2 regions of the Paenibacillus litoralis genome follow, and region 1 is predicted to be linked to the other one. Evidence: predicted binding sites of a transcription regulator. Region 1 holds the regulator's gene; the other holds the start of a gene.
The links. Region 1 encodes CtsR, which represses protease genes until heat stress. Its sites were predicted from a motif close to ATGGTCAATAAAGGTCAAACA; they were not measured.

Region 1 (3,601 bases):
GAACTCGGCAAAATGACCCCGTAACTTCGGGAGAAGGGGTGCCTCGGTAGGGTGAATAGCCCGAGGGGGCCGCAGTGAAAAGGCCCAAGCGACTGTTTAGCAAAAACACAGGTCTGTGCGAAGCCGCAAGGCGAAGTATACGGGCTGACGCCTGCCCGGTGCTGGAAGGTTAAGGGGAGCGGTTAGGGGTAACCCGAAGCTGTGAACCGAAGCCCCAGTAAACGGCGGCCGTAACTATAACGGTCCTAAGGTAGCGAAATTCCTTGTCAGGTAAATTCTGACCCGCACGAATGGCGTAACGACTTGGGCGCTGTCTCAACGAGAGATCCGGTGAAATTTTAATACCTGTGAAGATGCAGGTTACCCGCGACAAGACGGAAAGACCCCATGGAGCTTTACTGCAGCTTGATATTGGACTTGGGTACGATCTGTACAGGATAGGTGGGAGCCTTTGAAGCATGAGCGCCAGCTTGTGTGGAGGCGACGTTGGGATACCACCCTGATCGTATCTAGGTTCTAACCTACTCCCGTGATCCGGGAGAGGGACCGTGTCAGGCGGGCAGTTTGACTGGGGCGGTCGCCTCCTAAAGCGTAACGGAGGCGCCCCAAGGTTCCCTCAGAATGGTTGGAAATCATTCGAAGAGTGCAAAGGCATAAGGGAGCTTGACTGCGAGACAGACAAGTCGAGCAGGGACGAAAGTCGGGCTTAGTGATCCGGTGGTACCGAATGGAAGGGCCATCGCTCAACGGATAAAAGCTACCCTGGGGATAACAGGCTTATCTCCCCCAAGAGTCCACATCGACGGGGAGGTTTGGCACCTCGATGTCGGCTCATCGCATCCTGGGGCTGAAGTAGGTCCCAAGGGTTGGGCTGTTCGCCCATTAAAGCGGTACGCGAGCTGGGTTCAGAACGTCGTGAGACAGTTCGGTCCCTATCTGTCGCGGGCGCAGGAAATTTGAGAGGAGCTGTCCTTAGTACGAGAGGACCGGGATGGACGTACCGCTGGTGTACCAGTTGTTCCGCCAGGAGCATCGCTGGGTAGCCAAGTACGGACGGGATAAGCGCTGAAAGCATCTAAGCGTGAAGCCCCCCTCAAGATGAGATTTCCCAGTATGTAAGACCCCTTGAAGACGACGAGGTAGATAGGTTCGAGGTGGAAGTGCAGCAATGCATGCAGCTGACGAATACTAATCGGTCGAGGGCTTATCCAACATCTTTACATCGACAGGTGTAAGGACTACGAAGGAACAAGGATGAATGCAGAACTTCGCATCTAGTTTTCAGGGAGTAAACCCCCTGTATATGGGCAACATGTTTGGTGACGATGGCGGAGGGGAACCACGCGTACCCATCCCGAACACGACCGTTAAGCCCTCCAGCGCCGATTGTACTTGATCCGCAGGGATCTGGGAGAGTAGGACGTTGCCAAGCAGCTCGCAGCACCTTCACTGGTTATCCAGTGAAGGTGCTGCTTTTTTTGTTGCGAAGAAAGCCGGTGAAGAGTGTTCAAGAGTCGTTTACAGACGCTCTCAGTTACGGGGTAGGCCATTTGAAGGTGGGCAAGGATGCCGTATAAGGAAATAAGGAAACGTCAACAATAAATACCGGTACCCTCTTGGCAAACGGGAAAAAAGTGTTATAATAAAGTTAAAGTCAAAGAAAGTCAAAGTCAACTTACTTCTTAGGAGGATAGTGAATGCGCAATGTTTCGGAGATTATCGAACATTACTTGAAGCAAACGTTACTGCAAAGTCCGAATGGCGTCATTGAAATCCAAAGAAATGATTTGGCCGAACGCTTTCAATGCGTCCCTTCGCAAATTAATTATGTGATCAGCACACGCTTTACGATCGAGAAAGGCTACCTTGTAGAGAGCAAGCGCGGAGGCGGCGGTTACGTTCGCATTCAGAAAGTCGAGCTCAGCTCCCAAGGAACCATTTTGGATCATATTTCGCGTACAGTCGGCAATCACATAGATCAGACGACTGCAGAAGGGTTGATTTATCAGCTGCTGGAAGGCGGATTCATCACAAACCGGGAAGCCAATTTGTTTAATGCGGCAATCTCAAGAGAGGTTCTCGTTTTTAAATTGCCATTCCGGGACGAAATTCGCGCCACGATTTTGAAAGCGATGCTGATTGCTCTGCTTAGCCGCTAACACCGCATACGTTAAGCGTCATGAGGAAGGATATTGAGAGGTACTCATGAGTAAGACGGCGAGGCAAGCTGTGCAATCATCGGCTTTATCAGATAGGAGGCTGATCGTATGAATTGTCAGGAATGCGGGAAGAAGCCGGCGACGCTTCATTTTACGAAGATCGTCAATGGCGAGAAAACCGAATTCCATATTTGCGAATCATGCGCGCGCGAGAAGGGCGAGCTGATTCCTGGAACGGCGGGCGGCTTTTCGATTCATAACCTGCTTTCGGGGCTGCTTGAATTCGGTCCTACAACCGGGTCAATCGGAGCTAAAATGCAGACGCTGCGCTGCGAGCAATGCGGGCTAACCTATACCCAGTTCAGCAAACTCGGGCGTTTTGGCTGCAGTTCTTGCTATCGGCATTTCGGGGATCGGCTGGATCCGCTGTTTAAACGCGTACACGGCAATACGGTTCACGTTGGAAAAGTACCCAAACGTACCGGTGGCCTCATAAAATATAAAAGGGAGCTCGAGCAGCTGAAGCGTGAGCTCTCCGAGCACATCGAGCGGGAGGAGTTCGAGAACGCGGCGGGCGTTCGAGACCAAATTCGCGATCTAGAGAAGAAGCTGGCAGGCTTGTAAAGGAGGCGATCGAGATGGCGCTGGAGCGCTTTGTCAACGAGGCATCAAGTGACTGGATGAGAAGCGGAGGGCCGGATGGCGATATCGTTATCAGCAGCCGGGTTCGGATCGCTCGCAATTTGCAAAGCTATCCGTTTCCGATGTTAGCGACGAACCAACAGTCCCAGGAAGTGCTCGATCAAGCGGAATGCGTAGCAAATAGCAAAGATTTGCAAGCGATTGACGATTTTACGTTCATTCCTCTTTCGGATGTGAACGAAGTCGAGAAGAAGGTGCTCGTCGAGAAGCATTTGATCAGCCCAGCGCTCGCTAACGAATCCCGGAACGGCGCCGTGATGCTGAGCGGGAACGAATCGATTAGCATTATGATCAACGAAGAAGATCATTTGCGTATTCAATGCCTGCGTGCCGGATTTCAAATCCAGGAAGCGTGGGAGTTCGCGAATCAGATCGATGACGTGTTTGAAACCCAGTGGGGATATGCGTTCGACGAAAACCGCGGTTATTTAACTAGCTGTCCGACGAATGTCGGAACGGGGATACGGGCATCGGTCATGATTCATTTGCCTGCTTTGGTCGTTACCCAGCAAATTAATCGCATTTTATCGGCCGTCACCCAGGTGGGGCTTGCCGTGAGAGGTCTTTACGGAGAAGGCAGCGAAGCGATCGGCAATTTGTTTCAAATTTCGAATCAGATTACGCTGGGTCAGTCTGAAGAAGAAATTATCGAAAACCTGCACAGCGTCGTAAGGCAAATCATCGAGCACGAACGCGCGGCTCGGAGCAAGCTTCTGTCGGAATCCGGGCAACGGCTTGCG
Region 2 (3,601 bases), 630 kb from region 1:
GCAGCAGGCTGGGCCGGTTTGCTTGCAGCCGGACAAATGCTGATAGGCGATAAAAAGCTGCCCGCGCTTTCTTCGGCCGCAAACGACGGAAGCCGGACTGTTCCTATAACGGAAATGCCCGCGTATATCGCCAATGCGTTCGTGGCCGTCGAGGACCATCGCTTCCAGTCCCATGAAGGCGTAGATTTCCGTTCGTTAGCACGCGCCCTTTGGGTCGATCTGAGGGAAGGCGGCAAAGCGCAAGGCGGGAGCACCATTACGATGCAGCTCGCGCGCAATCTGTTCCTGACGCAGGACAAAACGTACAGCCGCAAGCTGAAGGAAATCGCCATCGCCGTCAGCCTGGAGCGTCAGTATACGAAAGAGCAGCTCCTGGAGCTGTATCTCGGTTCGATATACTTCGGACACGGCATCTACGGGTTGGACAACGCGGCAGACTATTATTTCGGCAAAACGATTCGTGCTGCCGGAGACGCCGGCAAGCCGACAATCGGTTTGCATGAAGCAGCCATCCTTGCCGCTCTTCCGAAAGCGCCGGAGTATTACTCGCCGGTGAAGTTTCCGGATAAGGCGCTAGAGCGGCAAAAGCTTGTTCTCGAGCGAATGGTCGAGCTCGGGCTTATTACCGGGCAAGAGAAGCTGGACGCCCTTCGGGAGCCGCTTAGGATCGTGCCAAGTGCACAAGTGTATGCACGCTCCCAAGGATAGCAGGAGTACCGTTAGGCGGGCGAAAGCGAAGGCCGATCCGGTTTGCGCTTTCGCCGCATGCGTAAGGAATCGTGCCGGCCAAGGATAAACGGCTTCACCGTCTTTTGACGGCGCGTTTACCGAGAAATGGAACAATCAGCGGAGGATAAACTTTCTGACATTTTAAAAGAAGCTTGCTTTTTGCCTCCGATTATCCTATAATAACTCTTGCTTGCTCAAAACAAGCCGATATGCATGTGCACCCGTGGTCCAATGGATATGACGTAGGCCTCCGGAGCCTGAGATCGAGGTTCGATTCCTCGCGGGTGCGCCATAACAACCTTGCATGCTAAACCCACAATTTTGACGATAGCCAGCGAATTGCTGGTTTTTTAATTTCAATAATTTGACCTTTCTTGACCTTTTCGAAAATTTCCGCTATGATGATCGTATCCGAACTTACAAGGAGGATGTCACCGATGAGTTTTATCCCAATGGTAGTTGAACAGGACGGTCGCGGCGAGCGCGGCTACGATATTTATTCCCGCCTGCTGAAGGACCGCATCATTTTCCTCGGGAGCCCGATTAACGATGTAGTGAGCAATGCGATCATTGCCCAGCTGCTGTTTCTGGCCGCGCAAGATTCGGACAAAGACATCAGCATTTACATCAACAGCCCAGGCGGTTCGATTACGGCCGGGATGGCGATTTACGATACGATGCAATTCATTAAACCGGACGTTTCGACGATCTGCGTAGGCATGGCCGCATCGATGGGCGCGTTCCTGTTGACCGCGGGCGCCAAAGGCAAGCGTTACGCGCTGCCGAACAGCGAAGTCATGATTCATCAGCCGCTCGGCGGTGCCGAAGGGCAAGCGAGCGATATCGAGATCCGCGCTAAGCGCATCATCAAAATGCGCGATCATTTGAACGGCATCCTGGCCGAGCGTACCGGCCAGCCGCTTAGCCGCATCGAGAAAGACACCGACCGCGATTATTTCATGAGCGCCGCCGAAGCCCAAGAATACGGCATCGTCGACAAAGTCATCACATCCGTCTAACCCGCACAACCAAGTAGCCCTCGTTACGCGGCCTGCCATCAGGCTGCGTAACGAGGGCTATTTTTTTTCTACTCCAAAGGCCGCTGAGGCTTGACAGTCCAACTGGAGCAGAGCGCAAAAGGGAAGGGGGATATGCCGTAAGAGTTTACGTGCCGCCTTTGAAATCGTGAAATTACAACATAATACAATCACAAATTTCACGATTTCAAGAGTGGCCTGGAGGTATATCCCCCTTCCCTGTGCATGATGCTGCTCCACTTTTTGTTAAGCCTCAGCGGCCTTCTCCCCTACTTCAAATCCTCAAGCGGATAGAACACAATATCGATCGGGAACGCCGAGCCGGCCGGCGGCGTAAACTCGATGTCCAGCGACTCCTCTTCGCCCGTCGTACGCGCAAGCATTTGGACTTCCTCGAACGCTTGAATGACGCCCGACGGCGGCGCCATCACGAATTCGCCGTTGATTTTGAACGGCCCCTTGAACGGTCCGCCTTTCGAGAACAGCAGAATGGCCATTTTGCGAGGCTTATCGGCATGAATTTTGTACATCATCCCGTAGTTGCCCTCATTGAGTACAGCTTGCTTGCGCTGCCTGTCATAGCCCTTATCGAACGGGTCAACCTCGCCGTCGCCTACCGTGATCCGGGAAGTCGTCTTGAAGCTGCTTAGATCAAGATTCCAAGTCTTCTCCGCTACCGGGAAAGTCCCGCGAACGTGACCGTTGAAGTCGAGCTCCTTCAGCAGCGAGAGCGCCGCTTCGGAAGGGGTCGATACCTTCGACATGACCACGAACGAAAATTCCACTTCGCCGTCCGATTCGATGTCATAGAACAGATTGACGCCCTGTCCCGGATAGAAGTCCGGCATCATGGAGTATACATAGCTTTGTCCCGGCGGGATGACGAGAGGTCCTTTGTCGACCGGATCGTTCAGCATAAAATCGACGGAAGCCTCATGTCCGATCAGGTTGGCGTAAATCGACGGATACACTTCGCCCTTATTCGTCGTTTTGACCGTTACCGATTTGCCCGATACGTTTTTGGCCATGATGACGAACTGGATGTTTTCCGTCGTCCCGTTCACATGGTCGGCGTACAGCCGCGCTTTGCCGTTCACTTTCTCGCGGTACAGGATGCCCTTCTCCGTAAACGTCTCCGGGCTATCGCTTACGATCAGAGTGCGGGAGCGGTCTTCCGTTACCTTGGTCGGTACGATCGGGAGGTTTTGAAACTTCGCCCAAATCAGGCTCCAGTCCACTTTTCCGCTACTGTCCTTCAGGCTGATCCTAGTGCCCGGTTCGGAATTGTACATTTTATAAGAAAACTCATCCAAATACGGAATGTTATCGATTGTAATATAGCGGGTATATTCTTTGCTTACATGACCTTTGGAGTCCGTTACCTTGAGGGTAATCGGGTATTTCCCCGGCGAGAAGAACGCATCTTTCTTGCCTTTCCAGTCGTATTTCGCAATCCCTTCCGCATCCGGGTCATAGCTCAAATCCACATATTTGATCGGCTCGCCCAGCCGGTAAGAGGCTTTGCCGAACGTAAACTTGGCAACCGGCGAATTCGTGTCACTGCCCTCGTTGTACAGATCGTCCGGCTGCTGGACGTAAACCAGCTTGATTTGCTTGCTGACCGGATCGATTTCCTGCTTCGCTCCGATAAAGTCGGCGAACCAGCTTAGCTTGACCATCAGCCTGTCGCCGTCCATCGCCGCGATCGTTTCGAACGCCGTTTGTACGCTGTTGATCGCCACCTGCTTGTTCACGAGGTCGAATTGCACCTTCACGCGCGGCAGCGACATCTCGACTTTATTCGTTTGCCCGTTCCATTCCACCTTCACATCGAA

Region 2: clpP (ATP-dependent Clp endopeptidase proteolytic subunit ClpP) is a predicted target of CtsR. The motif match lies at 1,091-1,111, and genes of this name have one in related genera.

The regions. Positions count from the first base shown of each region.
Region 1 covers NZ_CP176395.1:8,464,989-8,468,589, reverse strand. The annotation lists rRNA gene ACKGJP_RS35725 (23S ribosomal RNA) at 1-1,212, shown strand, start outside; rRNA gene rrf (5S ribosomal RNA) at 1,316-1,432, shown strand; gene ACKGJP_RS35715 (CtsR family transcriptional regulator) at 1,698-2,159, shown strand; gene ACKGJP_RS35710 (UvrB/UvrC motif-containing protein) at 2,268-2,783, shown strand; gene ACKGJP_RS35705 (protein arginine kinase) at 2,798-3,601, shown strand, end outside.
Region 2 covers NZ_CP176395.1:352,395-355,995, reverse strand. The annotation lists gene ACKGJP_RS01575 (transglycosylase domain-containing protein) at 1-708, shown strand, start outside; tRNA gene ACKGJP_RS01570 (tRNA-Arg) at 947-1,021, shown strand; gene clpP (ATP-dependent Clp endopeptidase proteolytic subunit ClpP) at 1,167-1,748, shown strand; gene ACKGJP_RS01560 (copper amine oxidase N-terminal domain-containing protein) at 2,036-3,601, opposite strand, start outside.